4 regions of the Arthrobacter sulfonylureivorans genome follow, and region 3 is predicted to be linked to each of the others. Evidence: predicted binding sites of a transcription regulator. Region 3 holds the regulator's gene; each other region holds the start of a gene.
What was found. Region 3 encodes LexA, which represses DNA repair genes until DNA is damaged. Its sites were predicted from a motif close to TCGAACANNTGTTCGA; they were not measured.
Positions count from the first base shown of each region.

Region 1: MNQ99_RS01135 (HNH endonuclease signature motif containing protein) is a predicted target of LexA. The motif match lies at 2,496-2,511, and genes of this name have one in related genera.
Region 2: ruvA (Holliday junction branch migration protein RuvA) is a predicted target of LexA. The motif match lies at 3,143-3,158, and genes of this name have one in related genera.
Region 4: MNQ99_RS04935 (HNH endonuclease signature motif containing protein) is a predicted target of LexA. The motif match lies at 5,454-5,469, and genes of this name have one in related genera.

Region 1 covers NZ_CP093326.1:228,896-236,268, forward strand. Annotated here, with positions in the region: gene MNQ99_RS01130 (PHP domain-containing protein) at 1-530, shown strand, start outside; gene MNQ99_RS01135 (HNH endonuclease signature motif containing protein) at 643-2,448, opposite strand; gene MNQ99_RS01140 (ABC transporter ATP-binding protein) at 2,733-3,452, opposite strand; gene MNQ99_RS01145 (ABC transporter permease) at 3,551-4,651, opposite strand; gene MNQ99_RS01150 (sensor histidine kinase) at 4,827-6,263, shown strand; gene MNQ99_RS01155 (response regulator) at 6,260-6,919, shown strand; gene MNQ99_RS01160 (fumarylacetoacetate hydrolase family protein) at 7,030-7,373, shown strand, end outside.
Region 2 covers NZ_CP093326.1:2,105,385-2,112,757, forward strand. Annotated here, with positions in the region: gene MNQ99_RS09845 (Mur ligase family protein) at 1-877, opposite strand, end outside; gene pdxT (pyridoxal 5'-phosphate synthase glutaminase subunit PdxT) at 1,033-1,716, shown strand; gene MNQ99_RS09855 (YebC/PmpR family DNA-binding transcriptional regulator) at 1,719-2,474, shown strand; gene ruvC (crossover junction endodeoxyribonuclease RuvC) at 2,510-3,061, shown strand; gene ruvA (Holliday junction branch migration protein RuvA) at 3,232-3,867, shown strand; gene ruvB (Holliday junction branch migration DNA helicase RuvB) at 3,896-4,954, shown strand; gene yajC (preprotein translocase subunit YajC) at 5,095-5,541, shown strand; gene secD (protein translocase subunit SecD) at 5,654-7,373, shown strand, end outside.
Region 3 covers NZ_CP093326.1:2,685,845-2,693,217, forward strand. Annotated here, with positions in the region: gene MNQ99_RS12425 (SseB family protein) at 1-641, opposite strand, end outside; gene priA (bifunctional 1-(5-phosphoribosyl)-5-((5-phosphoribosylamino)methylideneamino)imidazole-4-carboxamide isomerase/phosphoribosylanthranilate isomerase PriA) at 651-1,391, opposite strand; gene MNQ99_RS12435 (hypothetical protein) at 1,437-1,580, opposite strand; gene hisH (imidazole glycerol phosphate synthase subunit HisH) at 1,601-2,242, opposite strand; gene hisB (imidazoleglycerol-phosphate dehydratase HisB) at 2,239-2,856, opposite strand; gene MNQ99_RS12450 (histidinol-phosphate transaminase) at 2,913-4,022, opposite strand; gene MNQ99_RS12455 (LysM peptidoglycan-binding domain-containing protein) at 4,095-4,448, opposite strand; gene lexA (transcriptional repressor LexA) at 4,750-5,499, shown strand; gene MNQ99_RS12465 (ATP-dependent DNA helicase) at 5,570-7,373, opposite strand, start outside.
Region 4 covers NZ_CP093326.1:1,011,021-1,018,393, reverse strand. Annotated here, with positions in the region: gene MNQ99_RS04960 (hypothetical protein) at 1-1,805, shown strand, start outside; gene MNQ99_RS04955 (GntR family transcriptional regulator) at 1,802-2,209, shown strand; gene MNQ99_RS04950 (thymidylate synthase) at 2,307-3,068, shown strand; gene MNQ99_RS04945 (dihydrofolate reductase) at 3,260-3,784, shown strand; gene asd (aspartate-semialdehyde dehydrogenase) at 3,958-5,115, shown strand; gene MNQ99_RS04935 (HNH endonuclease signature motif containing protein) at 5,500-7,230, shown strand; gene MNQ99_RS04930 (hypothetical protein) at 7,268-7,373, shown strand, end outside.

The DNA of each region.
Region 1 (7,373 bases), 1.5 Mb from region 3:
ATGCCGACGGTATCCGGGTCCTGACCGGCATCGAAGCAGACATCCTGGAAAGCGGCGAACTCGACCAAACACCCCAGATGCTGGATCGGCTGGACGTGGTGGTGGCCAGCGTCCACTCCAAGCTCAGGTCGGACCGGGGCACCATGACCCGCCGGATGCTCGGCGCCATCAACAATCCGCGCACCAATGTGCTGGGCCACTGCACCGGACGGCTGGTCAAGGGATCACGGGGAACCCGCCCGCAATCGGAATTCGACGCCGAGCGGGTTTTTGCCGCCTGCGCCGAAAACGGCGTCGCCGTCGAAATCAACTCGCGGCCGGAGCGGCAGGACCCGCCGGATGAACTGATCCAGTTGGCCCTCGACGCGGGCTGCCTGTTCAGCATCGACAGCGACGCCCACGCGCCCGGCCAGCTGGACTTCCTCCACTACGGTGCCGAACGGGCCGCCAAAAACGGCGTGCCCGCGGAACGGATCATCACCACGTGGCCGGTTGAGCGGCTGCTCGAGTGGTGCAGTCAGGGGCGGTGAGGTTGCTCGACCAGGGCGCGGCGCCACCGTCACGGCGAGTCGGTAGGGATGTTCGGACTGGCATGAGGGGGAATCGTGCCACTGGTCAGCGCAATCGGACGGCAAGTTTTTGCTAGCCTGCCAGCCCCCGGGGCGGGACGTGGGTTTGCCAGTACGTGTTTCGCAGTGGTCTTCGGTGGGGGTCGATGTAGTCGGGCGGGGTGAACCACGGGATTCCGTCAATGACGTTGATTTCCCAGTTGCCTTGCTCGATCAGGTCGTGGTGCAGGCTGCAGAGGCAGACCCCGTTGTTGATGTCCGTGCGGCCGCCGGCCCACCAGGGCACGATGTGGTGCGCTTCGGTCCAGAACGCGGGCATGCTGCACCCAGGGAAGGCACAGCCCTTATCCCGTAGGAGCAGCGCCTTGCGGATGGCCCGGCTGAAGAACCGTTGCGACCGGCCCAGGTCCAGGACCTCGCCCTTGGACCCGAGAATCGCCGGGATGATTTCGGCGTCGCAGGCCATTCGGCGCACTGTCTTGGCCGACAGGGACCCGTTGAACACCGCGCTGCCGCCGCCCGAGAGCAAGCCGGCCAGTTGTTCATAGCCGGCAGTGACGATCACTTGGGTGCGGTGCCCGCCAGAGTCCGGGAGCTTGTCCACGTTCAGGGCGATCCGGCAGGCACCGATCAGGCCGGCCAGCAGCTTCTGTGCCCTGGTGAAGCCGTCCATTCCGGCAACCACCGCCGGATCCACGTCGCCGTGGCTGTGTTCCGAATCCGTGCAGTCTTCCGCGTCGGGCATGCCGGTCCCGTTTGCTCCGGCGTCGTCGGTGCCTAATGCGCCGGCATCCGTGGTTTCTGTGTTGCGATCATCGTCCGCTTCACTCTCGCCGCTACCGGGCCCGACTCCCTCGCCGATCCGAGTGCCCTCAGTTGCGGGATCTGCCGCGCCGGTGCCGGCCGTGGCGGCGTCCGTGGTTCCGGTGGGGCCTGTGCCGTTGCGGTTCGGTCCGGCAGGGGCGGCTTCGGTCCGGCTGTTCGCGGCGGTTTCGATCGCGTCGGAGCGGATGCGCGGGTTCGCGGCACTGTTCATCATGGTGGCGAGGAGTTCGTACTGGTCGTCGGTGGTGTTGATGACGAACTGGTGCAGGCCCCGTCGGCGGCCGCGGTAGAACATCCCCTGCCGGGACCGCAGTTCATCCTCCGAGGGCTCGGCGCCGTCCTGGTCGACGGCTGTTTCCCAGGTCTTCGCGACCATCGCTAGCGTGTCGGCGTCGCCCTCGGCGGCCTGCCGGACCAGCGAGGACTCCATCGCTTCCAGGGTCCCCGGGTCGGCGGCGTGGCGGGCCCGGGCGATCGAGTCGGTGACAAGGACGGCAGCGTTCCCGCTGAGCTCCCCGGCCGCCATCGCCTCCGCCAGGGCCGGCAGTGCCGGAGCGCCGGGTTCGCCGTCAAACCGGACCGGCGCGGTGATTACTCTTCCGACCCGCAGCCGGCGCCGTGCTTCGACGATGCTGATCCCCAGCCGGGAGCGCAGATACTCCGCGTTGTTGCGGAACTCGGTCTTGCGCCGGCGCTGCCGGTGTTGCGGACCCGCGCCGTCGGGTACCGCGGCGTCAACACCGCCGGGGTCGCCTGCCTCGGTTCCGGAGGCGGCGATGGCCGCGGCCGGGTTGGCCCACCCCGCCGCGCCGGAGGCGTCAGGTGATCCTGCAAGTGCACCGGTGCTGGCTGAGGTTTCCCCGTTCGCGGCGATGTCTGCCCGCTCCACCGCGTGCGCGCCGGCGGCCTGCAGGAATTCCACCGTCTTCGAAACGTCCTCGACCGCCGCTACAGTGTTGGCCAGCTCGCGGGTGCTCAACGATCCGGACTCCGCGGTGAAGCAGTGGGCGATATCCTGCAGCAGGGCGCGCACCTCGGCGAGGGAATCCTCCATCCCCCCCGGTGCGGTCCAACGGTGCAAGCGCCATACCACAATTTTATTCGCACACATATTCGACCCACCATCGAAACGGTCCAATGTGTAGGGATAGTGGCACGGGCCGCAACTGAGGCCACGATCAGCCGAACGTCGCGCTGTGCCCACGGCGCCGTGCCCGAGAGGCTCTAGTGGACGCATGCCGCCGTCAGGAAAAAGAACGACATGGTGGGTCGTTCCGAGGGACCGTTGTGGCTTGCACTCCAAAGAAAGGGCGACCAGCTAACCAAAGATTGGTCCAATTAGCGGCGTACCCCCGGCGGAGCGTCGGCGGTTGCGGTGCTCCGCGGTGCCGAGAGCCGGCCGTCGCGCATGGTGGCGACGGCATCGGTGAGCGGAATGAATTCGGTCTCGTGGGTGACCATGACGGTGGCGACGTCGAATTCCCGGGTGACCTGGACCAGCAACCGCACAACAGCCTCGGAGCGCTCATGGTCAAGCGCCGCCGTCGGCTCATCGACCAGCAGTACCCGCGGGCTGCCCATCAGCGCCCGCGCGATGTTGACCCGCTGGCGCTGCCCGCCCGAGAGCTGGTGCGGGCGGCGGTGGGCTGCATCGATAAGTCCCACGATGTCCAAGAGCTCCAAGCCGCGGGAGCGGGCGTCACGCGGTTTCTCGCCGCGCAGATGGGCTCCGATCTGGAGTTGTTCCAGGGCCGTCAGCGAGGCCAGCAGGTTGGGCTGTTGGAAGACAATCCCCACCTTCTGCCGGCGTAGTTCGGCCGACTCCTTCAGGCTCAAGGCCGTAGCATCCACGCCGTCCACCAGCACGACGCCGGCGGTGGGGCGGATGAGCGTGGCGGCGACCGCGAGGAGGGAGGACTTCCCGGAACCGGACGGACCTGCCAGGGACGTCAGGGTACCGGCCGGAACCTTCAGGTCCACCCGGTCCAGTGCCTTGGTGGTGCCGTCGCCGTCAGGGTAGTCGAGGATGACGTTGAGAAGACTGAGTGCGTGTGTCATGGGGGTGTTCCTTCGAGGAGTGGGTGCGGGTGCGAAAGCCGCGGAGGCGGTGCGTGGCGTTGCAGTGCGGAGCGCCAGAATAAGGGCCGGGAAGGGTGTCAGCTGCCGCCGAGTGCCGTCAACGGGTCCACCCGTGTCACCCGGCGGACCGCCAGCACGGCACCGGCCATGCCCAGGATCACGATTCCGGCGATGGGCAGCAGGGTGCTGGCCGGGGTCAGCAGGAACGGCGCGGCCTGGGAAGCGAAGACCCCGCCAAGGATCCCGGCGCCGCCGCCGGCAGCTGCGCCGCAGGCCAGGACCACCAAGGCCTGCGTCAACGCGTCGCGGAGCAGGTAGGCGTCCGAACCGCCCATGGCTTTGAGTACGGCGATGTCGCGCGTGCGCTGAATAGTCCAGACAGTCAGGAAGGCCACGATGACCAGCGCGGAAATGCCGTAGAGGAAGCCCTGCATCAGCATCAGCGACCCGTTTTCGCTCTTGTAAGAGCCCAAGGCCTGGAAGGCGCCGGCGACCGAGGTGGTGGTGGTGCCGGCGGTCTCATTGGCGGCAGTCGCGGCTTCTCCGGACGGATCGCCGTCGGACAGCTGAGCGGCAATAGCGGTGGCGATCGGGCCGTCGGCGGCCCCGGCGTCGTTGATGTGGCTGACCTGCTGCCACTTGGCCAGCGATGTCCACACCACCGGCGTGTGGGAGTACCACTGGTCGTCGACCACGTTGGAGACCTCCAGATCCCGTCCGGCCAGTTGGACTGTGTCGCCCACGTGCACGCCCAGGTCCTCGGCTGCTGTCCGGCTCAGCACCAGGGAAGTGTCGGTCACGGGTGCGGGCGCCAGCGCACCGCCGGGTACGACGCCGAAAACTGCCACATTGGTGCTGCCGGTTGCACTCAACCGGCTCTGGCTCACGCCGAAGGCCTCCGCACGTTCCACGCCGGGCGCTTGCTGCCAGGCGTGCAACTGCTCCTGGTTGATCTGGGACTCCGTGAACGAAGCGGCGGGGCTATTGCCCGCGGCCGAGCCGAAGACGACGGCGTTGGCGTCGGAGCCGAGCTGCCGGATGGCGGACACGGATTGGTTTCCCAGCCCGGCGGTGAGCCCGGACAGCATCACCAGCAGCAACGTAATCAGGGCCACCACGGTACCCATGAGGAGGAAGCGGCCCTTTGCGAACCGGATATCCCGAAGTGCCAGGAACACGATTGGTCCTACTTTCATTGCTTGAGTGCCCCGGTTTACGGGCTGGTTCCAGCGTCCCGCGCAGGGCGTGCGCGCGCATCCGGTTGGTGGTTGATCTGCGCCCAGCCGAAGGTTGATCTGCCGGTCAACCGATCGGTTGATGCCCGCGGTATTGAACCTCGGTACGCTGAGGACCATGCCTGCCCAGCCCCGTCCGCAAGACCGAACCGGTGCACCGCGGAACGGGAACGGCCGGACCGGAGCAGCGGAGGCATCCCCGGCGGAGGCATCGCCGGCGGAGGCGATGCGAGAGGAAGCCGCTCCTGCCGGCCAACTGGTGCTCAGGATCCTGCGCGTGGGCCTGCACGTCGGCTTTGCCGGCCTGCTTGCCATCGCGATCGCCGCGACGCTGGCCGCGGATCCGGCCAGTCCAGCCAGTTATCTGGCCGCCGCCCTGGGGGCCCTGCTGGCGGTGGTGTACGTGGCCGGGACGGTCTGGGAGAAACGCCGCAGTGCCGCCGGAACCGGTCAGGACCTCCAGCGTTATGCCCCGTGGTGGCTGGCCCTGGTCACGCTGCTGTGGACCTGCCTGGTGCTGCTGAGCGGAAACTTCGTCTGGCTGGCCTTCCCGCTGTTTTTCCTCCATCTGCACATCTTGCGCACCGGACACGCTGTGGTCGCCGTCGCCGTCCTCACCGGCCTGGTGATCGCCTCCCAGTGGTGGCACGCCGGCAGGCTGGAGGCGGCCATGCTGATCGGACCGGTAGTCGGGGCGGTGTTCGCCGTGTTCATGGGGATGGCCTATCGGGCGCTGTACCTGGACGCGCGGAACCAGCGACTGGCCCTCGCGGAGCTGCGGCGGACCCGAGCGGAGCTGGCCAGGTCCCAGCACGAAGCCGGTGTGCTGGCCGAGCGCGGCCGGCTGGCCAGCGAAATCCACGACACGTTGGCCCAGGGCCTTTCCAGCATTGTGCTGCTGTCCCGTGGCGCCGCCGGCGCGCTGGACGCCGGGCAGCGGGACACCGCGGCGGAACGGATCCGGCTGGTGCAGTCCACCGCGGCCGACAACCTGGCGGAGGCCCGGCGGTTTGTCCGCGGCCTGTCCTCACCCCAGCTCGACGCGCAGCCCGGCGCTCAACTCGACCCCCAGCCCGGCGCCCAGCTCGACGCTCAGCTCGGCGCACAGCCCGGCGGTACCAGTGCGCTGGTGTCCAGCCTGCAGCGGCTGTGCGAGGCGACGGAAAGCCAGGCCGCCGCGTCCGGCCGCCCGTTGCGCTGCCGCTTCGTGCTGGACGGCGGACCGTTCCCACTGCCGCCGGCCTGCGAGGTGCTGCTGCTGCGGGCCTGCCAGGCGAGCCTGGCCAACGTGGTGGAACACGCGGGGGCCAGCACCGCCGTCGTCACGTTGGGCTTCTTGGAGGGCGAGGTCACCGTGGACATTTACGACGACGGCGCTGGCTTCGATCCCTCGGCCGCCGGTCCGCGGGAGGACGGCACCGGGTTCGGGCTGCGCTCGCTGGCCGAGCGGGCCGCCGCGCTGGGCGGCACGATGGCGGTTGAATCGGCGCCCGGGGAGGGCACCGTGGTGGCCGTCCGCCTGCCGTTGTCCGATGCCGGACGGGAACGGCCGTGAACGGGATCAGGATCCTGCTGGTGGATGACCATCCGGTGGTCCGCGCCGGCCTGCGCGCCATGCTGACGGACTTCGACGGCATCGCGGTAGCCGCCGAGGCGTCGGACGGCGCGGCCGCCCTGCGCGAACTGGACCGGCTGGACGGCTTGCGCGAACCGGTGGATCTGGTCCTGATGGACCTGCAGATGGGAGCCGGGATGGACGGCGTGACCGCCACGGCCAAGATCACCGGGCGCGCCGCCGAGGGGAAATCGGCGCCGCCGGTGCTGATCCTGACCACCTATGACACCGACGCGGACATCCTGGCGGCGGTGGAGGCCGGTGCCAGCGGCTACATGCTCAAGGATGCCCCGCCGGAACAGATCCGCGAGGCGGTGCTGGCCGCCGCGGCGGGCCGCACCGCGCTGGCGCCGGAAGTCGCCGCCCGCCTGATGGGCCGGATCCGCAGTCCCCAGCCTGCCCTGAGCGCACGCGAGGTGGAACTGCTGGAGCTGCTGGCCACCGGGATGGGCAACCGTGCCATCGCCCGGCAGCTGTACATCTCCGAGGCAACGGTCAAGACCCACCTGGTCCACATCTACGCGAAGCTGGGCGTGGAGAACCGGACGGCCGCGATTGCCGAGGCGGTCAAACGGCGCATCATCAGGACCCCCTGAGCGCAATCTTCCGGCTGGCGGTGGCGCCAGCGTATATCGTGCAAAGGGGCGGCTTCCATGGCCGCCAACAGCTAACGACGGCGGCGCACGGCTGCCGCGAGGAGGTACAGATGCGTCTGGGAACAGTACGGCGGAACGGGACCACGCAGGCGTTCCGGCAGGACGGGGACACCACGGTCTACCTGCCGGCCAAGGACGTGGGCGAGCTGCTGCAGCGCGATGACTGGCGCACCCTTTCCGGCGAACCGGGCCCGGCGCCCCAGCACGCGGAGCTGGAAATGCCGATCCTGCGCCCCGGCAAGATCCTGTGCGCGGGCCTGAACTACTACGCTCATGCCGAAGAAGTGGGCCAGGAAGTCCCGAAGTACCCCACCATCTTCACCAAGTACGCCAACGCGCTCGTCGGTCCGACCGACGATGTGGTGTTGCCCGCGGCCAGCACAAAGATCGACTG
Region 2 (7,373 bases), 580 kb from region 3:
CGTTCTCCAGCGAGGCCAGCAGCGCCGGTTCGTCCACGGCGGGACCGAGCACCGTGCGCGCCAGCACCAGCGCCGCGGCGGCGTTGAACACGTTGTAGACGCCGGTCAGCTTCAGCTCCACCTCGATCCCGCGTCCATCCACCTGGAAGGTGGCGGCGGAACCTTCGCAGGCGGACAGCACGACCTCGGCGCGCGGCCCCTCGGGCTGGCCGCCACCGGTTCCGGCGGCCTCGGCGCCGGGAACCCCGGCGGCAACGGCGTTCCGCATCTCATCGTCGTGCGGGAACATGTGGCGCAGCTGCGGGGCCAGGCCGAAGTAGTCGATCCGGGGCGCGGTCACGGCGTTGGCCAGGGCCAGGATGCGCGGGTCTTCGCGGTTGAGCACCACGGCGTCGGTGGTGGCTGCGGCGATCTGCCGGAGGAATCCCGCCGTCGTCTCGATCTCGCCAAAACGGTCCAGTTGGTCCCGCATCACGTTGAGCAGCAGGCTGTAGCGCGGCCGAACCAGTTTGACGAAGTGCACGGCGTGGGCCTCGTCCAGCTCCAGCACCGCGATGTCCGCATCCAGCCGGCCGCGGGCGTCCGAATCGCCCAATACCGAAGCCACTACACCGCGGGTGAAGTTGCTGCCGGTGCGGTTGGTGAACACCTTCAGGCCCTGGCCCTGCAGCAGTTCCACCACCATTTTGGTGGTGGTGGTCTTGCCGTTGGTCCCGCTGATCACGACGACGCCGCGCGGCAGCTTGCCGAGCGTGCGGGGCAGGAACTGCGGATCGATTTTCTCGGCCACCAGGCCAGGCAGCGCGGAGCCGCCGCCGCGGAGCCTGGCTACCGCCTTCACGGCCTTTCCGGCAACGGTCGCAAGGAGGTGTCGCATGAGTAGAGACTATACAAGCCGCCGGCACCGGCCCACCGACGTCCCCGGCGGGCTGTGGCGTGCCGCACAGCAGCGGCCGGCGCGGTTTAACACCGCAGGACCGGTTGGTATTACTGTTTTTCCGTACGGCCGCCACGCGTGCGGCCCGATGCCGAATCCGAGGAACCTTCACCGTGGTCACGATTGGTGTGCTCGCCCTGCAGGGCGATGTCCGCGAACACATATCCGCCCTGGAACACAGCGGCGCCACAGCAATGCCGGTGCGCCGGCCGGGCGAACTGGATGCCGTGGATGGACTGGTTATTCCCGGCGGGGAGTCCACAACGATCGACAAGCTCACCCGGATTTTCGAGCTGGCCGATCCGCTGAAGAAGCGGATCGAGGCCGGCATGCCCGTCTACGGTTCCTGCGCCGGCATGATCATGCTGGCCCAGGAGATCGCGGATCCCGCCACCGACCTCAAGGGCGAGCCCCAGCAGACGCTGGGCGGCCTGGACATTACGGTGCGGCGTAACGCCTTCGGCCGGCAACGTGAATCGTTTGAAACGGATCTGGACTTCCGCGGGCTGGAGTTCAGTGCACCGTCCCCGGACCAGAATCCGGCGCCCGTGCACGCCGTCTTCATCCGCGCGCCCTGGGTGGAACGGGTGGGCGAGGGCGTGGAAGTCCTCGCCACGGTGGAACCCTCGGAAGCCTCCCGCACGGCGACTTTGCGCGGTACAGCTAGAATTGTGGCAGTGCGTTCGCGGCATTTGCTGGCGACCTCTTTCCACCCGGAAGTTACGGGGGAGCGCCGGATCCACGAACTATTCATCCGCATCGTCAGAGGAGAAGCGTAGGAATGGCCGGACACTCCAAGTGGGCCACGACCAAGCACAAGAAGGCAGTCATCGATGCCCGACGTGCCAAGTCGTTCGCCAAACTGATCAAGAACATTGAAGTTGCAGCCCGCAACGGCGGTGCCGACGTGTCGGGCAACCCGGCTCTGGAACTGGCCGTCCAGAAGGCCAAGAAGACGTCGGTGCCCAACGACAACATCGATCGCGCCGTCAAGCGCGGCGCCGGCCTCACCGGCGAGACCATCGACTACACCGAGATCATCTACGAAGCCCGTGGCCCGCAGGGCTCCGCCGTACTGATCGAGTGCCTCACGGACAACAAGAACCGTGCCGCTTCCGAGGTCCGCCTGGCCATCACCCGCAACGGTGGCACCGTGGCAGACCCCGGGTCGGTCTCCTACATGTTCGCCCGCAAGGGCGTGGTCTCCCTGCCCAAAAACGAGCTCACGGAGGACGACCTCCTGATGGCGGTGCTGGATGCCGGCGCGGAGGAAGTCAAGGAACACGGCGAGAACTTCGAGGTCCACTCCGACCCCACCGACCTGCGCGCCGTGGTGGCCGGCTTGGAAGAAGCCGGTATCGAGTACGAAACGGATGAAATCGAGTTCGTCTCCTCAATGGCCGTAGAGCTCGACGCCGACGCCGCGCGGAAGTTCCTGAAGCTGGTCGACGCCCTAGAGGATCTGGACGACGTGCAGAACGTCTACTCCAACACCGATATCGGCCAGGACGTCCTCGCTGAACTCGAGAACGACTGACACCGGTCAGCGGGTCGGCAACCGCCTTGCGGGTGCTGGGCGTGGACCCCGGCCTGACCCGGTGCGGCCTGGGCGTGGTCGACGTCGAGCCGAACCGCCGCTCCACCCTGGTGGAAGTGGGCGTCGTCGGGACCACTCCGGACATGCCGCTGGAACTGCGCCTGCTGAAGATCGCCGAGACCATCGACGAATGGCTTGATGCCCACGCACCGGACGTGCTCGCCGTCGAACGCGTCTTCAGCCAGACCAATGTCAGCACTGTGATGGGCACGGCGCAGGCCTCCGGTGTGGTGATGACTGCAGCAGCGCGGCGGGGGATCGCCGTCGCGCTGCACACGCCCACCGAGGTGAAAGCCGCGGTCACCGGCAACGGCCAAGCGGACAAGGCAGCCGTGACCAAAATGGTGACCCGGATTCTCCGGCTGGACACCCCGCCGCGTCCGGCCGATGCCGCGGATGCGTTGGCGTTGGCGATCACTCACGCGTGGCGCGGCGGTGCGGCGAAGCCGGCCGCGGGCGGCGGCATGACGGCTGCCCAGAAGCTCTGGGCGGAAGCCGAAGCAAAGGCCAAGCGCAACCACCGCTGAGCTGCCCCGGAACGGCCCGGCGCGAAGGGTGCCAAGGGGTGTGGCGGTTGCCGGTAATGTCGGCGCCGCCACGTAAGCTATTCGTAAATATGTTCGGACAATCCCTCCCGTGCTCCGGTCCGGGAGGCGGACTCCGGGCAGCAGCCAGTGCCGGAATTGGGAGTTGGATCATGATTAGCTCGTTGCGCGGCGTCGTCGCCCATGTGGGGTTGAACTCGGCCGTGATCGACGTCAACGGATTCGGCATGCTCGTCCAGGCGACGCCGCAGACCCTTGGCACGCTGTTCATCGGGCGGGAAGCCCAACTGGCCACCACCATGATTGTGCGCGAAGACTCCATGACTCTGTACGGGTTCGAGGATGCGGCGCAGCGCGAAGTCTTCGAAACCCTCATCTCGGTCAGCGGCGTCGGTCCGAGGCTGGGCCTGGCGGCACTGTCGGTGCACTCGCCCGAAGCCCTGCGGATCGCCGCTGCCGACGGCGACAACAAGGCGTTCAGCAAGGTGCCCGGCATTGGGCCGAAGCTCGCCGGCAGGATCGTGCTGGAACTGGCCGGAAAGCTGGTGCCTACCGGCGAGGTGGCTCCGCAGCAGGCGGCCGGCTGGAAAGGCCAGGTGCAGCAGGCCCTTTCCGGCCTGGGCTGGTCGGACAAGGACGCCGCGGCGGCCGTGGACACCACCGCCGACGAGAATCCGGAGGCAGCTGCGGCCGGGCATGTGGGCGACTTGCTGAGGCTGACGCTGCGGCGGCTGGGCCAGGACGGTGCCCGGACCGGCTCGGCCCGGCGCACCGCGGGAGTGAAGTAGCGTGCCCGAGGATGCCGGGGAGAGCCGGCTGGTCTCCACCGCGTCGGAGGCCGAAGAGCGGGCCGTCGAATCGGCGCTGCGGCCCAAGAACCTGGATGATTTCGTCGGCCAGGCGAGAGTCCGGCAGCAGCTGTCGCTGGTGCTGGAAGCCTCCCGGATCCGCGAGCGGACGGCCGACCATGTCCTGCTGTCCGGTCCGCCCGGGCTGGGCAAGACCACGCTGGCCATGATCATCGCCGCGGAAATGAACGCGCCGCTCCGGATCAGCTCCGGTCCGGCGATCCAGCACGCGGGTGATTTGGCGGCGATTCTGTCCTCGTTGACCGAAGGGGAAATCCTCTTCCTCGATGAGATCCACCGGATGTCGCGTCCGGCGGAGGAAATGCTGTACATAGCCATGGAAGACTTCCGGGTGGACATCGTGGTGGGCAAGGGGGCAGGCGCTACGGCCATCCCGCTTGATCTGCCGCCGTTCACGCTCGTCGGAGCCACCACGCGGGCCGGACTGCTCCCGGGTCCGCTGCGCGACCGGTTCGGGTTCACCGGGCACTTGGAGTTCTACGCTGTCGAAGAGTTGGAACTGGTGCTTCGCCGCTCGGCGATGCTTCTGGACCTCAAGGTGAGTTCCGCAGGGTTTGCCGAGATCGCCGGCCGCTCCCGCGGCACGCCCCGCATCGCCAACCGTTTGCTCCGCCGGGTCCGGGACTGGGCCTTGGTGCACAAGATTGACGAAATTGATTCCAGTGCCGCAGCGGCTGCACTGGACATGTACGAGGTCGACGAGCGTGGCCTGGACCGGCTGGACCGTTCGGTGCTGACGGCACTGATCACCAAGTTCGGTGGCGGGCCGGTTGGACTGTCCACGCTGGCCATTGCTGTCGGTGAGGAAACCGAGACGGTGGAGACCGTAGCCGAACCGTATTTGGTCCGGGAAGGGCTGCTGGGCCGGACGCCCCGCGGGCGGATCGCCACTGCCGCCGCCTGGCAGCATCTGGGGCTGGCGGTGCCGGACCATCTGGCCGCAGGGCAGGCCGGTGACCTGCTCGCGGAACTGCTGGAGCCGGACACGGATTTCGCCGATAACTGAAGTGGCCGTGTAAGCGCCGTCACCGCGTAGAATGGTAGGAACGTGCGGAGTGCCCCGTTCCGTGAGGAACCCGGCAGGCTGCGTATACGGTCCGGAATCTCCTGCCGGTCCGCCCCAGACTTCTAGGACGGAAATTTCCTGTGTTCGTAAATCTCTTCGCTGCTACCAATACCCAGCAGCAGTCCGGCGGTGGCATCGATGTGATGACCATCGGCCTGTTCGCTGTTTTTGCGCTGCTGATCTTCTTCATGTTCCGCAAGCAGAAGAAGGTCCAGGCCCAGATGCGCGAAAAGACTGAGCGTCTCAAGGAACAGATGGTTCCCGGCACCGAGGTCATGACCCAGTTCGGTCTCTTTGGCACCGTCGTTTCCGTCGACGCCGACAACAACAAGGTGGTCCTCGAGCTGTCTCCTGGCAACACGGCCACGGTGCACACGCAGGCAGTGAACGAAGTGGTGACCCCGGAGACCCCCGAGGTGCCGGACGATGCCTCCTCGCTGACCGCTGAGCGGGCCGACCGGTCGGAGGAAACCGCCGAGGAGACCCTGAAGCGCCTCAATGAAGAGCAGAACAAAGACACCAAGTAGGCCAGCGACGGCTTAGCCGCATCGGCGTGCAGTGGCGGGGCATGCCCCCGCCACTTCGCCGTGTACCGGCCGGTTCCGCCGGCCGCCTGAGTCGATGAGAGAAAGATCTTCCATGGCACGAACCGGTTCCACCAGCATTGCTCGGCGGACACTTATTTGGCTCGGCGTGCTGCTTGCCGCCGGTACCGTCATCCTCGGCAGTGGTGTCTTCACCAACCAAGCGAGCTGGGCGCCAAAGCTGGCGCTCGACCTTGAGGGCGGCACCCAGATGATCCTGGCCCCGAAGGTCCAGGGCGCCGGAGGCGAGATCACCGGCGAGCAACTGAACCAGGCCGTGGAGATCATCCGCCAGCGCGTTGACGGCTCCGGTGTGGCAGAAGCGGAGATCACCACGCAGTCCGGCCGCAATGTGGTGGTCAGCCTGCCCGGCATTCCGGACCAGCGCACCCGCGAACTGATCCAGGCGTCAGCCGACATGGAATTCCGACCGGTCCTGACCTCAGCGTCGGGTGCGGCTGTTCCCGAAGCAGAGCGGACACCGGCGAAGGATATTCCGAAGCCGACGGCCAAGCCTGAGGACTTCAGCGACCCGAATTGGATCACGCCCGAGCTCTATCAGGAATTCGAGGCGCTCGAGTGCCTTGACCCGGCCGCTGCGGCAGACGAAACCCAGCCTGCTGACCCGGCCAAGCCGATGGTGGCCTGCGAACCGGATACCGGGATGAAGTACATTCTGGGCCCGGTGGAAGTACCTGGCACCGACATCTCCGATTCGAGCTTCGGCCAGACCCGCGGACAGCAGGGCCAGACCCTGAACCAGTGGGCAGTCAACATCGAGTTCAACGGCGAAGGCACCCGGACCTTTAAGGCCGTCACCGAACGGCTGTTCGGGCTCTCCGGTGCACGCAACCAGTTCGCTATTGTGCTGGACGGCAAGGTCATCTCAGCTCCGACGACCAACGCCGTCATCCCGGACGGCAAGCCGCAGATCACCGGCAACTTCACCGAAGAGTCCGCGCGCGGCCTTTCCGAACAGCTCAAGTACGGCGCGCTGCCGATCAGCTTCGAGATCCAAAGCGAGCAGCAGATTTCCGCGACACTCGGCGCCGACCAGTTGCGGATGGGCCTGATCGCCGGCGTCATTGGCTTGGTGCTGGTCGCAGGCTATTCAATCTTCCAGTACCGGGCGCTCGGCTTCGTCACGATCGCGTCGCTGGTGGTGGCGGGCCTGATCACCTATCTGGCGATTGCGATTTTGGGTTGGACCGAAAACTATAGGCTTTCGCTGGCCGGTGTCGCCGGCCTGATCGTGGCCATCGGCCAGACGGCCGACTCGTTCATCGTCTACTTCGAACGTATCCGCGATGAATTGCGTGAGGGCAGGGGCCTGGTGTCCGCGGTGGACAACGGCTGGAAACGTGCCCGGCAGACCGTGTTGGCCTCCAAGGCAGTGAACCTGCTGGCCGCCGTCGTGCTGTACTTCGTGGCCGTGGGCAACGTGCGAGGGTTCGCCTTTACGCTGGGCCTGACTGCGGTGGCCGACCTTCTGGTGGTCTTCCTCTTCACCCACCCGACCATGGTGCTGCTGGCAAAGACGAAGTTCTTCGGCGAGGGCCACCGGTTCTCCGGCCTGGATCCGCGCTTGCTGGGTGCGGTGCCGTTGTACCGAGGGGCTGGACGCGTCCGCCAGCCGGGCGAACGCACAGCGCCGGTCCGTGCCAAGAACACCGCGGCAGCTGCCGAAGCGGGCCGCCGCCAGACCATCGCCGAACGCCGTGCGGCCGAGAAGCAGCAGGCGACCAGCGGCGCAGGCCGCGGCGCCAACAAGGAGA
Region 3 (7,373 bases):
GGCTCGACGGATGCGGCCATGACGGCTTCTTCGGCGCTGGTCGCTTCGGCCACCCAGTCCAGCAGCCCCGGATCGCGGTAGGAGGGCACCCATTCGTGCTGCTTGGCCAACGCCCACACGGCCGGCCGCCGGACCACGAAGGTCAACGCGGCGCCCGGGTCCATGACCATCAGTTCTGCGTCTTCCGACACTGCCGCCAACGCCGCCCGCGGAGCGTAGACGGCCACCGGCCGGGCTTCGGGATGCCAGGCTTCGAGAGCGGCGGTATTGCTGAACGCGGGCAGCGCACGGCGCCCGTCCGGGGCTTGCAGGGTCACCAGAGCCATGTCCGCCTGTTTATCCGACGTCAGGCCGCCGCTGCCCTCCGCCTCTTCTCCGAGCGTGGCCACGATGGGGACGAAAACGCGGGCGTTGGCCAGGGCGGCCACCACTTCCGCTTCCCCGCCGGTGCCGGCGGCCAGCCACTGAAGCGCCGCTTCATAGGCCGGGTCGGTGCTGCCGTCGTCGTGATCGAACTGGTGCAGCGGATTTCCTTCGCCGCTCAGGTCCCGCCCGGCCCAGGTTTGGCCCGCCGAATCCCCCGCACCGCCCGCTCCCGCGAGTGCTGCGGCGATGTGGGCTGGCAGCTCCTTCTTAGCCACGCTGGTACCTCAGCGCCGTCCGGCGACGTCGAGGGCTTCGGGCAGGGTGAACTTGCCCGCGTAGAGGGCCTTGCCGACAATGGCTCCTTCGACTCCGGTCGGGACCAGCTCACGCAGCGCCCGTAGGTCAGCCAGGCTGGAAATACCGCCGGAGGCCACCACCGGCTTGTCGGTCCGCTCACACATCTGCCGCAGCAGGTCGATATTCGGTCCGCGCAGTGTGCCGTCTTTGGTCACGTCGGTCACCACATAGCGGGCGCAACCGGCATCTTCGAGCCGCGACAGGACGTCCCAGATGTCACCGCCATCCTTCGTCCAGCCGCGGGCCGCAAGCGTGGTGCCGCGGACGTCGAGACCGACGGCGATGGCGTCGCCGTGCCGTTCAATGGCGCGCGCTGTCCATTCCGGGTTTTCCAGAGCGGCGGTGCCCAGGTTGACGCGGGTGGCACCAAATTCCAGCGCCCGTTCCAAGGACTCGTCATCGCGGATGCCGCCGGACAGCTCCACCTTGATCTTCAGCTCGTCGGCGACGCGGCGCAGCACTTCTGTGTTGTTGCCTCGGCCGAAAGCCGCGTCGAGATCCACGAGGTGCACCCATTCCGCCCCGTCGTTCTGCCACGCCATGGCAGCTTCCAGCGGGTCGCCGTAGCCTGTCTCGCTGCCGGCTTCGCCCTGGACGAGCCGGACTGCCTGGCCGTCTGCTACGTCGACTGCCGGCAGGAGTTCGAGGATGGGCGTTTGGTTCGTCATAGTGATTCCGCTTTCTGCGCCGTCAGCTGCGCGGGCTGTGGGTGGTTACTCGGTCGGACCGAGGGTGAGCAGGTAGGCAGCCAGCAGGGCCATCCCCGCCAAAATCCAGAAGACGATGGCCGACCACTTGGGCAGCCGCTGTTGCCGGAACGAGATGGCACCGCCGGCCAGCAGCCCGGCCAGGGCCATGAGGAGGAGGCTACCCACGGCTATCGCAGCGTCTTCAGCCAGTTGCGGAGCAACTCCGCGCCGGCGTCGCCGGACTTCTCCGGATGGAATTGCGTAGCACTCAGTGGACCGTTTTCAACGGCCGCGATAAACGGGGCCCCATGCGTGGACCAGGTCACCCGCGGCGGCGCCATCGCCGGCTGGGTGATATCAAAGTTCCAGTGCTGCACACCGTAGGAGTGCACAAAGTAGAACCGCTCGTCTTCGATGCCGGCGAACAATCGGCTGCCCTCCGCGGCGTCAACGGTGTTCCACCCCATGTGCGGCACTACCTCCGCCGGCAGCGCTTCCACGACTCCGGGCCATTCCCCGATCCCCTGCGTGCGGACCCCGTGTTCCACTCCCTCTTCGAACATGACCTGCAGGCCCACGCAAATGCCCAGCACCGGCCGGCCGCCGGCCACCCGGCGTCCGATCCAGCGAAGGGCATCAACAGACTTCAGTCCTTCCATGACCGTGGCGAAGGCACCGACGCCGGGGACCAACAACCCGTCGGCGTTAAGCACATCCTCGGAAGCATGACTGAGCGTGACGTCGGCACCGACGTGTTCCAGCGCCCGGACCGCCGAGCGCACATTCCCGGATCCGTAGTCCAGTACGGTGACTTTGGGCCCAGCCGTCACAGGGCACCCTTCGTTGAGGGAATGCCCTCGACCCGGGGATCGGACTCAACCGCGGCGCGCAATGCCCGGGCGAACGCCTTAAACTGGGCCTCGACGATATGGTGCGGGTCGCGGCCGCCCAGCACGCGCATGTGCAGGCAGATCTGGGCGTGCAGCGTGATGGCTTCGAAAACGTGGCGCGTCAAGGATCCGGTGAAGTGCCCGCCGATCAGGTGGTATTCCTGGCCGGCCGGTTCTCCTGAGTGCACCAGGTAGGGACGGCCGGAGACGTCGACGACGGCGTGGGCCAGCGCCTCATCCAGCGGTACCGTTGCTTCGCCGAACCGGCGGATCCCGGCCTTGTTACCCAGGGCCTGCTTCAAGCACTCGCCGATCGTGATGGCGACATCTTCCACGGTGTGGTGGGCGTCGATATGGGTGTCGCCAGTGGCCTTCACGGTCAGATCGACCAGCGAATGCTTCGACAGTGCGGTGAGCATATGGTCGTAGAACGGCACGGTGGTGCTGATCTCGGATCGGCCGGTGCCGTCGAGATCCAGTTCAACCAGCACGGACGACTCGCTGGTGATGCGTTCGAGGCGTGCGGTACGTCCGGTGGTGGTATCCACGGTCATGGGAGTCCTTTGACGAAAATGGTTGACCGGCCAGGCCGGTGCGCTCTTAGTACAGTTTAGGAGACTCGGCTCGACATCAGAGCCTTGATGCCGTCGAGGAAGGCTGTGGTCTCGGCCTCAGTGCCCGCCGTCACCCGCAGATGTCCAGGAATCCCGACGTCGCGGATCAGCACGCCGGTTTCCAGAAGGCCCTGCCACACCGCGTGCGGGTCGTCCAGACCGCCGAAGAACACAAAGTTGGAGTCCGACGGTGCAGGCTTCAACCCCAGCTCGGCAAGTCCGTCGACAATGCGGTCCCGTTGGGTCTTGATGTCCTCAACATTGGCGAGCAGGGCGCCAGCATGTTCCAGTGCGGCCAGCGCCGTCGCCTGGGTGATCGCGGACAGGTGGTAGGGCAGGCGGACCAGGCGCAGGGCATCGGCAATCTGCGGTGCGGCGGCAAGGTACCCCACTCGGGCACCGGCAAGGGCGAAAGCCTTGCTCATGGTGCGCGAGACGATCAGCCGCTCCCGGCCGGGCAGCAGCGTCAGCGCGCTCGGCGTGCCGGCGTGGGCGAATTCGGCGTAGGCCTCATCCACTATCACGATGGCGTTGGACGCCTCCCCCGCTTCGTAGGCGGCCTCGACAACGTCGAGCCCCAGTGCGGTGCCCGTCGGGTTGTTCGGGGAACACAGGACGACGACGTTGGCAGCGGCTTCTGCGACAGCAGCGGCAACCGCTTCCGGAGAGATCGTAAAGTCCGCTCCCCGCGGAACCGCAACATACTCGGTGTCCGTCCCGCTGGCCAACAGCGGGTACATGGAATACGTCGGGGGGAAGCTCAGCAGGGTCCGGCCCGGCCCGCCGAAGGCCTGAAGGATTTGCTGCAGCACTTCATTTGAACCGTTGGCGGCCCAGATGTTCTCTGCCGTGAGCCCGTGTTCCAGATAGCGGGACAGTGCCGTCCGAAGCTCGGTAAACTCGCGGTCCGGATACCGGTTCAAACCGGCCGCCGCCGCACTGACGGCCGAGACGATGGCTTGATGCACCGTCTCCGGCAATCCGTGGGTGTTTTCGTTGACATTCAGGAGGATGGGCACGTCCAACTGGGGGGCGCCATATGGTTCCAGGCCCCGGAGATTCCCCCGCAACGGCAGACGGTTCAGGCGTTCTAACTGCTCACTCACCGATCCAGCTTAAGCTTCGGCCCGCCCGGGGCAGGAATCGGGCGGGCCGAAGCGGCTCATATTACGGTTCCCTCAATGCGATGACGGCACGAGCAGCTGCTGGCCGGAATGGACGATGTCCCCATCCAGGCCGTTCAATTGCGCGATCTCGAAGATGACATCATGCGGGTTGCGGTCAGGGGCCGACAGCACTGCCACATCCCACAGCGTCTGGCCGCTGCCGACCGTGACAGTAACAGCTGGCCCCGGCCCCAGCCCCCCGGCAGCGGCCATCGCCGGTGCGGTGAAGAAGCCGACCAAGGTGAGCGCGACGGCCGCGGCAAGCATGAGCGGCAGGCCAATCAGCAGCAAACGGCCCCGGCGGGTGAGCCGGAGGGCGGAGTTGGCGCGGAGGTCTGCGGACTGCGGTGCGAGCTGGGCGGACATGGTGCCACCTTTCCGATTTTCGATCTATTTCGACTGGTTTCGATCATCGAACCACTGCATTCGAACGTATCTTCGAATGCATCTTCTACAGTTTTAGCACTGGTGATCGACTATTGTCGAGACTCAGTCGAACAAATGTTTGAAATTCCTCACCGCCTGGCCTAGCGTTGATGGCATGAGCGGCTGTGAATTGCAGTGCATCAGCCGCCACTGACAAAACAGTCGAGACAGCAATCCGAGTGCCGGTTCCGCATCAGCCAGACCCGGCACCTGGACCATCATGGGAAGACCGGGGCCGGATATGTCCGAAGAGACCACCACCACCGCCGGAGCGCGGCGACGAGGCCGCCCTGTCAAGGTCGGACGCAGCCTGACGCCGCGGCAGAAGAAGATCTTGGAAACGATCCAGCGCTCCGTCATTGCCCACGGGTATCCGCCGTCGATGCGCGAGATCGGTGACATTGTCGGCTTGGCCAGCTTGTCCAGCGTCACGCATCAGCTGTCTCAACTGGAGAAGATGGGCTACATCCGGCGGGACCCGAAGCGTCCCCGGGCAATGGAGATCCTCACCCCACTGACGCTTGAGCATGGCGGCGTGGAAATAGTGGGCGTGGACGAGCCGCAGCAGCTGCGCAGCTCTAGCGGCGTCGCGGTGTCCGAACTCACCACTTCATCCGATACGGCAATGGTGCCGTTGGTGGGGCGCATCGCCGCCGGCGGACCGATCCTGGCAGACCAGGCGGTCGAGGACGTCATGCCGCTTCCCCGGCAGCTGGTGGGGCACGGCGAATTGTTCATGCTGAAGGTGTCCGGCGATTCGATGATCGATGCTGCCATCTGCGACGGCGACTGGGTGGTGGTTCGGCAGCAGCACACCGCCGAGAACGGCGACATTGTTGCGGCACTGCTCGACGACGAGGCAACGGTGAAAACCTTCCGGCAGCGCGATGGGCACACCTGGCTGCTGCCGCAGAACACGCGCTATGAACCGATTCTGGGCGACCACGCAACCATCATGGGCAAAGTTGTCTCCGTGATGCGCGCGCTCTGACCCCTCCGTCACCGAACCTTCGGCCTGCTGTGGCCTGAACCGGCGGGACCCGGTCCCTGCCCCAGCCGGTTCAGGCTGCAGCAGCCGCCAGCCGCTCCAGAATCTGACGGGCGATGGCGCCGTCTTTCGTACTCCAAAACGGCGGCAGGGCACTGCGGAGGAAATTTCCATAGCGGGCGGTGGCCAGACGGGAATCCAACACGGCCACCACCCCCTTGTCATTGGAAGCACGAATCAAGCGGCCGGCGCCCTGGGCCAACCGCACCGCTGCGTGGGTGGCCGAGACCGTCATGAAACCATTGCCTCCGGTCTGGGCTACCGACCGGGTACGGGCGGTGGTCAACGGGTCGTCCGGCCGCGGGAACGGAATGCGGTCGATGACCACCAACCGGCAGGCCTCGCCCGGGACATCGACCCCCTGCCACAGCGTCATCGTGCCGAACAGGCAGGTGTCCGGTTCATCGGCGAATTGGCGAACCAGCGCCCCGATTGATGATTCGCCCTGGCACAGGATGGTCAGGTCGGTGCGCTTGCGCATTTCGGCGGCAGCTTCCTCTGCCGCGCGACGCGAGGAGAACAATCCGAGGGCACCGCCGCGTGAGGCCCTCAGCAGCTCCTCGAGTTCGTCGAGCTGCTCGCTGCTGGTGCCGCGGCCCGGCTTGGGCAGGTGCGATGCCACGTACAGCACGCCTTGGCGAGGGTAATCGAAGGGGCTGCCCACATCGGCGCTTGAGTACGCCGGAGCGCCGGCCCCCAACAATCCAAGCGAACCGGCAACAGCGTCAAAAGTTCCCCCCACCGACAACGTGGCGGAGGTTAGCACCACCGTATGTTCGTCGAACAGCCCCTCGCGCAGCCTGGAGGCAACAGACAACGGCGCGATGTTGAGCGTTGCCGGTTGGTCGTCACTGGCGATGTAGTCGCCGGTCTCGCCGTACGTGCTCGGGCGGGTCGCCCAAATGACCTCGCGGGAATCCGCCGCCGACAGCAGCCGTTCGGCCATCTCCAGCACCGCAGAAAGGCGGGAGCGGGCCATCTGCCTCCCGCCGTCAGCTGCCCCGGATCCCTCGGGCTTGGAATCTGATAGCGCCGCACGGGCCGCCTCCCGCAGCTGCACGAGTACCAACTCCTGCTCCTCGCGCAGGCCGGAGGCCAACAATCCGCTCGGCAGCGGCTCCAGCACATCCTCCAGGGCGCCGGCAGCCGAGTTGAGAGGCTCCACGCTGATCCCGGTGTGCTTGCGCGCGGTCGAAGCCGCGGTGCGGACCATGGCAGCCGACAGCTGCCCCGCCACAGCGCTGGTCACGCGGTCCTGCAATTCGTGGGCTTCGTCAATCACCACCACGTCGTAGTCCGGAAGCACTGCCACGCCCTCGAAGGCGTTGATGGCGAGCATGGCGTGGTTGGTGATCACGATGTCCGCCTCTGCCGCATGCCCGCGCGCCAGTTCACTGAAGCATTCGGCGGCGAGGGGACACTTTTGCGCGCCGAGGCATTCCATCGATCCCACGGAGACCTGGCGCCACGCGCGGTCGCTGACGCCGGGCACCAGTTCATCGCGATCGCCGGTCTCGGTCTCCTGCGCCCATTCGCGCAGGCGCACCACCTCCTTGCCCAGCGCCCCCGCGGCCCCGGTGGACGTCCCTCCGCCAGCAGGAGCCGGATGCGGGACGGCGTCCTCGCCGAGGCTGAAGAGCGCGGCAGGGGCGTCTTCGTCCGGAAAGCCGCCGGCCAGCTTATGCAGGCAGACGTAGTTGTTCCGCCCTTTGAGCAGCGCCACATCCAGCGGCCGGGGAAGCTCATCGGCGACGGCTTCCATCAGCCGCGGCAAGTCCCGCTTGACGATTTGCGATTGCAGGGCCAGCGTCGCGGTC
Region 4 (7,373 bases), 1.7 Mb from region 3:
GCGCCGTCATCATCTACGGTGCGCTGCGGATTATCGCCGGCAGAGCGGGCGCAAGTGCAGCCACCCTCGCGGCGCCAGGTTCAGGCGTGGACCCGGGTACATCGGACGAGGCCGGACGGGATGCCGCGCGGAGGCATGCGTTCTGGACGACCCTCATCGCGTTCTTCGCCAGCGGGCTGGCCGCGGCTTCGGAAGTCGGGAGCATTCCGGCCGCGTACTACGCCGGACAGGCGCCAGGGCCTTCCTGGCTGGCGGGCCTGCTGACTGTCTTGGTTCCGCTGGTCAGCTTGGCTGGAATCTACATCATCGGCCAATACACCTGGCCCAAGCCCCGCGGCAGGGTCCGCCGTGCCGACGTCACCATCCGGCGCACCCGCGACTACATCCCCTCGGCGCTGCTCTCAGTCATGATTGCGGCGGCCGTGCTGGCCGTGACCGCGGCGATCGCCGTCTGGGAGCTGCCGGGGATCGAAGGTTTCAGCGGTTCCCAATCCTTCGACGGTGTTCAAGTCACCGGCGAGCACAACGGCCGCCAGCCCGGCAGCTATTTTGCGCCGATCCTGCTGATCGGCATCCTGACGCTCGCGGCCGGCGTCGCCACGGCGACCACGGTGATCGTGCGCAGACGCTCCGTGGACTCGCTCAACCGCGAAGACAACGACATCCTGCGGCGCATCCTGATCAACCGTCTGTTCCGCACGGCCGCCTTGCTTTTCGCTTCACTCGGCACCATGGCGGTCAGCTTCGCCAATCAACAGGTGCCGGCCATCATCCTCGACGGACCGGCACCGGCCACCGGCTGGGAACCCGCCCAGCAACTGGCAGGCTGGCTCGCGGTCACTCTGATGATCGCCATGGCCCTGTGGCGCCCTCCCCTGCTGGCTCCGGACGGCACCCCGGGCCGTCCGGTCATCTACCGGGGCAGCTACGCCGCGGGGCAGGAGATCACGGAGTCCATGCATACTGCCGCGATGGTCTTCACCGCAGTGGCGCTGGTTGCTGTGGGTGGGTGGGCCAGTTTCGTTGTTCAGCCGGCCACCGTCCCTGACAACGGGAACCCCGTCTTCCCTACTTCGCCCCAACTCTTGCTGCCTCTGGCGTTTGCCGTTCCGGTGGCCGTGTTTTTGGCCGTTGTTGCAGCCGGGGAAGTTCGGCTGTGGCGCGGCCACACCAGATCGTCCGACGCTTCCGGCTCGCCCAGTTACGGCCGGCCGGTGCCTGTGACCCGGCTGATTTCGAGCCCGCTCCTTGCCGCCGTTGCCGGCGGCGCGGTGCTGCTGGCCGCCGCCATCGGTTTCAATGCTGCCGCCCCGGGCCGACAGCCCGACCTGCTGGCAGCCTTCGCCGTGGCCGGTGCTGCCCTGCTCCTGCTCGGCGCAGCCGCCATCCTGTTGGTGCACCGCCGTCCCCGGCTGTTCGAGGCAACCCCGGAGGCGGACAACCTGCTCCGCCGCGTTTCCGGCTTCCGCGTTGCGCGGATGACCGCCGCCGGGATGTTCGCTCTGACCGCCCAACTGCTCCACGCACATCCCGCTGCCTGGGGTTGGTTCCTGGACAGCACCGTCTCGTGGAGCGTGTATCAGCTATCCCCTGGCGTGCATACAGCGCTCCGCATCACCACGGCGGTGCTCTACCTGAACGCCATCGTGCTGGCACTTCTCCCCGGAGCATCGCGACCGCGCCGATCCGTGGCCAGCTATATTGGCCACCCCGTGACTCGCCACTCCGACCACGCTGTCAGCGGCCCTCCCGGCCTTGGCCCGAACCACGACCAGTCCGCTGTCCGCAAGGACCGCACGCCATGAGTACCCAGATCCGGGTGGACCTGGCGGCACCGACTCCCCCGTACGAACAGATCCGCAGCCAGGTAGCCTCGCTCATTGCGGTGGGCACCCTGGCCGCCGGACAACGCCTGCCCCCGGTGCGCAGCCTGGCCGCAGACTTGGGTGTGGCCGCGGGCACCGTGGCCCGGGCGTACAAAGAGCTCGAGGCCGCGGGCCTGCTCATCAGCCGCCGGCGCCATGGCACCACGGTGGCCGATACTGCAGTCGCCCCGCACAAAACCGCAGCCGGCTCGGCCGAGGTGGGCCTCGCCGTCGCACATTTGGTGCGCGCCGCCCGGGAAGCGGGACTGGATGATGAAACAGTTCTGAACCTGGTCCGCGGCCAGCTGCAGCGCCCGCGCGGGAACGCACCGGACGGGCCGTGAGCCTGCACTCCGCCGGCGGCCGCCTAAGCACCCCTGAACTACACTGGACGCTGTGAACGCGATTCCCACCCCGTATGAAGACCTGCTTCGCGACGTCATGGCCAACGGGACGGCCAAATCGGACCGGACCGGCACCGGCACCCGTAGCGTCTTCGGCCGCCAGATCCGCTATGACCTGGCCCAAGGCTTCCCGCTGATCACCACCAAGCGCGTGCATTTCAAGTCCGTGGCGCTGGAGCTGCTGTGGTTCCTGCGCGGCGACTCGAACGCGAAATGGCTTCAGGAACGCGGCGTCAAGATCTGGAATGAATGGGCCGACGCCGACGGCGAGCTCGGTCCGGTCTACGGAGTTCAGTGGCGCTCCTGGCCCACGCCCGACGGCGGTCATATCGACCAAATCGCCAATCTGGTGGAAGACCTGAAGAACAATCCCGACTCGCGCCGGCACATCGTCTCGGCGTGGAACGTGGCGGAGATCAAGAACATGGCGCTGCCGCCGTGCCACGCGTTCTTCCAGTTCTACGTGGCGGACGGCAAACTCTCCTGCCAGCTGTATCAGCGCAGCGCGGATATGTTCCTGGGCGTGCCGTTCAACATCGCCTCCTACGCACTGCTCACCCTGATGTTGGCGCAGCAGGTGGGGCTGGAGCCGGGTGAATTCATCTGGACCGGCGGGGACGTTCATGTCTACGACGACCACGTGGACCAGGTCCGCGAGCAGTTGTCGCGCGAGCCCTACCCTTACCCCACGCTCAACATCCTGCGGAAGCCGGAGAGCATTTTTGACTACTCGCTGGAGGACTTCGACGTGGCGAATTACCAGCACCATCCGGCCATCAAGGCACCGGTGGCCGTATGAGCGCCGACTACAACGCCGGCCCCGCCGCTGCAGCCAGCCCCGCCGCCGCCGCCGACGCTGCACCTGCCGTCAGCGCAGCCGGCCGCGCCGCCGACGGCCCGCGCCCCTATCCGGGCAGCGTCGCCGAGGCCGTGACTGCCGCGGCGGCCGCCACCGACGACCGGCAGCAGCTGCCGGCGCCAGTGGTCGGCATGATCTGGGCCCAGACCACCAACGGCGTGATCGGCCGCGACGGCGGCATGCCCTGGCATCTGCCCGAAGACCTGGCGCACTTCAAGCGAACCACGCTCAACCATCCGGTGATCATGGGCCGCAAGACCTGGGAGTCCTTCCCTGACAAGTACCGGCCGCTGCCCGGGCGCACCAACATTGTTATCAGCCGCAGGCCGGAAATGCGCGACCAGCTCGTGGCCGAGGGCGCCGTAGTGGTCGATTCCGTGGAGGACGCGATGTCCGAGGCCGCAGCCAGTCCGGGCGGCGACGAAATCTGGGTCCTTGGCGGCGGCGAGATCTTCAACCTCACCACACAGCATTCCAACGCGGCCTCGGTCACCGTCATCGACATGGAGACCGACGGCGACACCTACGCCCCGCAGCTGGGCCCGGGTTGGAAGCTCGACGGCGTCTCCCCCACCGAGGGCTGGAGCACCGCAGCCAACGGCACCCGCTACCGCATCTCGCTCTGGGTCCGCGGGGAGGACAGCCGGGTGCAATAGCCCGGGCCTCGCTGCAAGAGCAGAAAGCATAGGACCTCGGCGCCGCCGGGCCGCACCAACGCTGCACGGAGGCAGCCAAGGGGAGCCCCGCCGTCGTACACGTCCCCTAGATGTGCTCGGAGAGGCACGTAACTCACCGCAGCCAAATTGACCCTGCCCGTAAACTAGATGGCATGACTTCACCCGCAGCCACTTCCTCTACACAGTCCGTCGGCCTGATCGGTTGGCGCGGCATGGTCGGCTCCGTCCTGATGCAACGCATGCAGGATGAAGGCGACTTCGACCTGATCAACCCCGTCTTTTTCTCCACGTCGAACGCCGGCGGCGACGCCCCGGCCTTCGCTGGTGCTGCCGCGGGCGACGCAGGCAAACTGCAGGACGCGTACGACGTCGAGACGCTGGCCAAGCTGCCGATCATCGTCACCGCGCAGGGCGGGGACTACACCTCCGAGGTCTACCCCAAGTTGCGCGATGCCGGCTGGGACGGCCTCTGGATCGACGCCGCTTCCACGCTGCGGATGCAGGACAGCTCCATCATCGTGCTGGACCCGGTAAACCGGGACGTGATCGACGCCGGCCTGGCGCGCGGCGTCAAGGAATTCATCGGCGGCAACTGCACCGTTTCCTGCATGCTCATGGGGCTGGGCGGGCTGTTCAAGAACGGCCTGGTGGAGTGGGGAACCTCCATGACCTATCAGGCAGCCTCCGGCGGCGGTGCCCGGCACATGCGCGAACTGCTGAACCAGTTCGGTTCGCTCAACGCCGCAGTATCCGCCGAGCTCGCAGACCCTGCCTCTGCCATCCTGGAAATCGACCGCAAAATCTTGGCACAGCAGCGCAATCCCGAGCTGGATTCCTCCCAGTTCGGCGTGCCGCTGGCCGGTTCGGTGATCCCGTGGATCGACAAGGACCTGGGCAACGGACAATCCAAGGAAGAGTGGAAAGCGCCGGCCGAGACGAACAAGATTCTGGGGCTCAGCGATGACCAGCGCATCCCCTTCGACGGTCTGTGCGTGCGCATCGGCGCCATGCGGTCCCACTCGCAGGCACTGACCCTGAAACTCACCGAAGACCTCCCGGTGGCCGAAATCGAGCGGATCATCGACGCCGACAACGAGTGGTCCCGCGTGGTGCCGAACACCAAGGAAGCCACCATGGAGCACCTCACCCCCGTGGCGGCCAGTGGCACCCTGGAGATCCCGGTTGGCCGCATCCGCAAGCTGGAAATGGGCCCAGAGTACATCAGCGCCTTCACCGTCGGCGACCAGCTCCTGTGGGGCGCTGCCGAGCCGCTGCGCCGCATGCTGCGGATCGCCACCGGCAACCTTTAAGGAAGCCAGCCCCGTTAGGCAGCCAGCATTGCCGGTGGCCTAACGCTCATGGAGTCCGCCCCTTCGCGGGGCGGGCTCCTGCTGTTAAGTCCCTCGGACCGCCGTGCACGCGTTACCGAGCGAGACGGCGGCTCCGCCGTTAGCCCCGCCTGCTCCTGCCATCGCCCCTTGCTTGGATCATCGGCGGCCGTTGTCTGCTCCCTCACCGGACTGCCCCTGTCCTTCCAGGTCTGCCTCCTCTTCTACAAGCCGGATTTGCCCTCCACAGGCCGCTTCCCGCCTCCGCCACCCGTCTTGTCCTACACAGGGCCGTGTCCCCTGGCGTTTGTGCACATACGTCGAACACCCGTTCTACCCGGAGCTTGCGCTGCGTAGCGTTGAAGTATGGCGGCGGAACCGTTGGACGAGGCACAGGAGCCGGAGGATCCCTCCGGCCACGCCGCCATGCCAGACGATGTCGCAGGCTCCCATGACGCCGCCGCGGCCCCGGGTACTGGCGACCACTCAGACACCGACACAGGTCCAGGCACAGACGTCAGCCCGGCGGAAGAAGCCGCCGCTGAGGGTGCCGCGAATGCTGCCACACCCGGGGGCAGCGCACCATCGAACAACTCGCCAGTGGTAAACGATTCTTCCTGCCGGGAGTTGTGGGAGGAGGACTGGCGGGAGTTGGAACCGGCGGAACTGGCCGGACTGCTCGCCGGCACCGACCCCGATACCCTGGACGACTGGTCCGCACTCGAATACCTCAAAGCCGTCCGCAAACACGAGGCCTGGACCCAGTCCCGCCGCACCCGCGCCATGCACCGGATGGCCGTGCTCCGGCCGGCCACCGGCCCCGATGCCGGGGCACCGGACGGCATCAGCCGGCACGCGGCCCAGGAACTCGCCCCCATCCTCGCCCTGCCCCGCAAACAGGCGGCCGCGGAACTGGCCGACGCGCACCAGATCGCCACCCACCTGCCCGCCACCCTCACCGCCCTCGACCACGGCGACATCGACCTGCCCCGCGCCGCGGCGATCGCCCGCAAAGGCGCCGACCTCCCACCGGAGACCCTGGCCGAGTTCGAGAACACGGTCCTGCCCGGCGCCGGGACCATCACCCTCGAATCCGTCCACGCCCGCGCCCGCACCGCCCGCGACCGGCTGCACCCCGTACCCCTCGAGACCCGGCACCGGGCCGCGATGGAACGGCGCACCGTCCAATACCTCCCGCAGGACGACGGCATGGCCGAACTGTTCATCCGCACCTCGGCGGACAAAGCCCTGCTCGCCTACAACCTGATGCAGGCCCACGCCCGGAAACTGCAGACCGCCGACGAGACCCGCACCCTCGGCCAGCTCCGCGCCGACGTCTTCACCGACATGCTCCTGCGCTACCCCGACCACGCCTACCAACCCGCCACCACAACCCCTGGCAGCGGCACCGCCGCCGCAGCGACGACCACCGGGGAAGCCGCGGACGCGGCGACCGGCAACGGGGCCACCGACCAGGGCCACTGCACCTGCGGCGGCGCGAATGCCACCGCCTCCGTCGCAGTCACCACGACCTTGGAAACCCTGCTCGGGCTGGCCGAAGACCCCGGCGAACTCACCGGCTACGGCCTCATCCCGCCCGAAATGACCCGCAACCTCACCGCGCTGGCCACCTCCTGGCTCCTCGTGCTCACCGACGACTACGGCCAAGCCATCGCCGCCGCCAAAGACCTGCGGATCCCGCCCGAATGGCTCAAACGCCTCATCCGGCTACGCGACCGGCACTGCCGCGAATTCGGCTGCACCGTCCCCGCCGACCAATGCGACATCGACCACACCATCGCCTGGGAAGACGGCGGCAAAACAGTGCCCGAGAACCTCAGCGCCCACTGCAAACCCGGCCACAAAACCAAACACCACGGCGGCGGCACCGTCACCCAGGACAACGACGGCACCCTGCACTTCACCACCCGCTCCGGACACACCCACACCACCACCCCCGACGAAGGCTGGGCAATCACCTACCCCACAGCAGAGGACCGGGCCAGCAACACAACGAACCAGGACAAAAGCGCAGCAGAACGGTCCGCTGACGGAGAGGATGGCGAACCATGCGAAGAAACGCCACCACCCTTCTGAAAGACAGATTCGAAACCGAGCAGGAAGGGGACCGATAGTGAGCAGGCGCAACCAGCCTCAGCCGACCGTCGATGATATTCTCCGGGAGTTCTTCGCACAGCAACGTCAGTCCCGCCCGATTCGGGAAGATCGTTCGCTCCGGC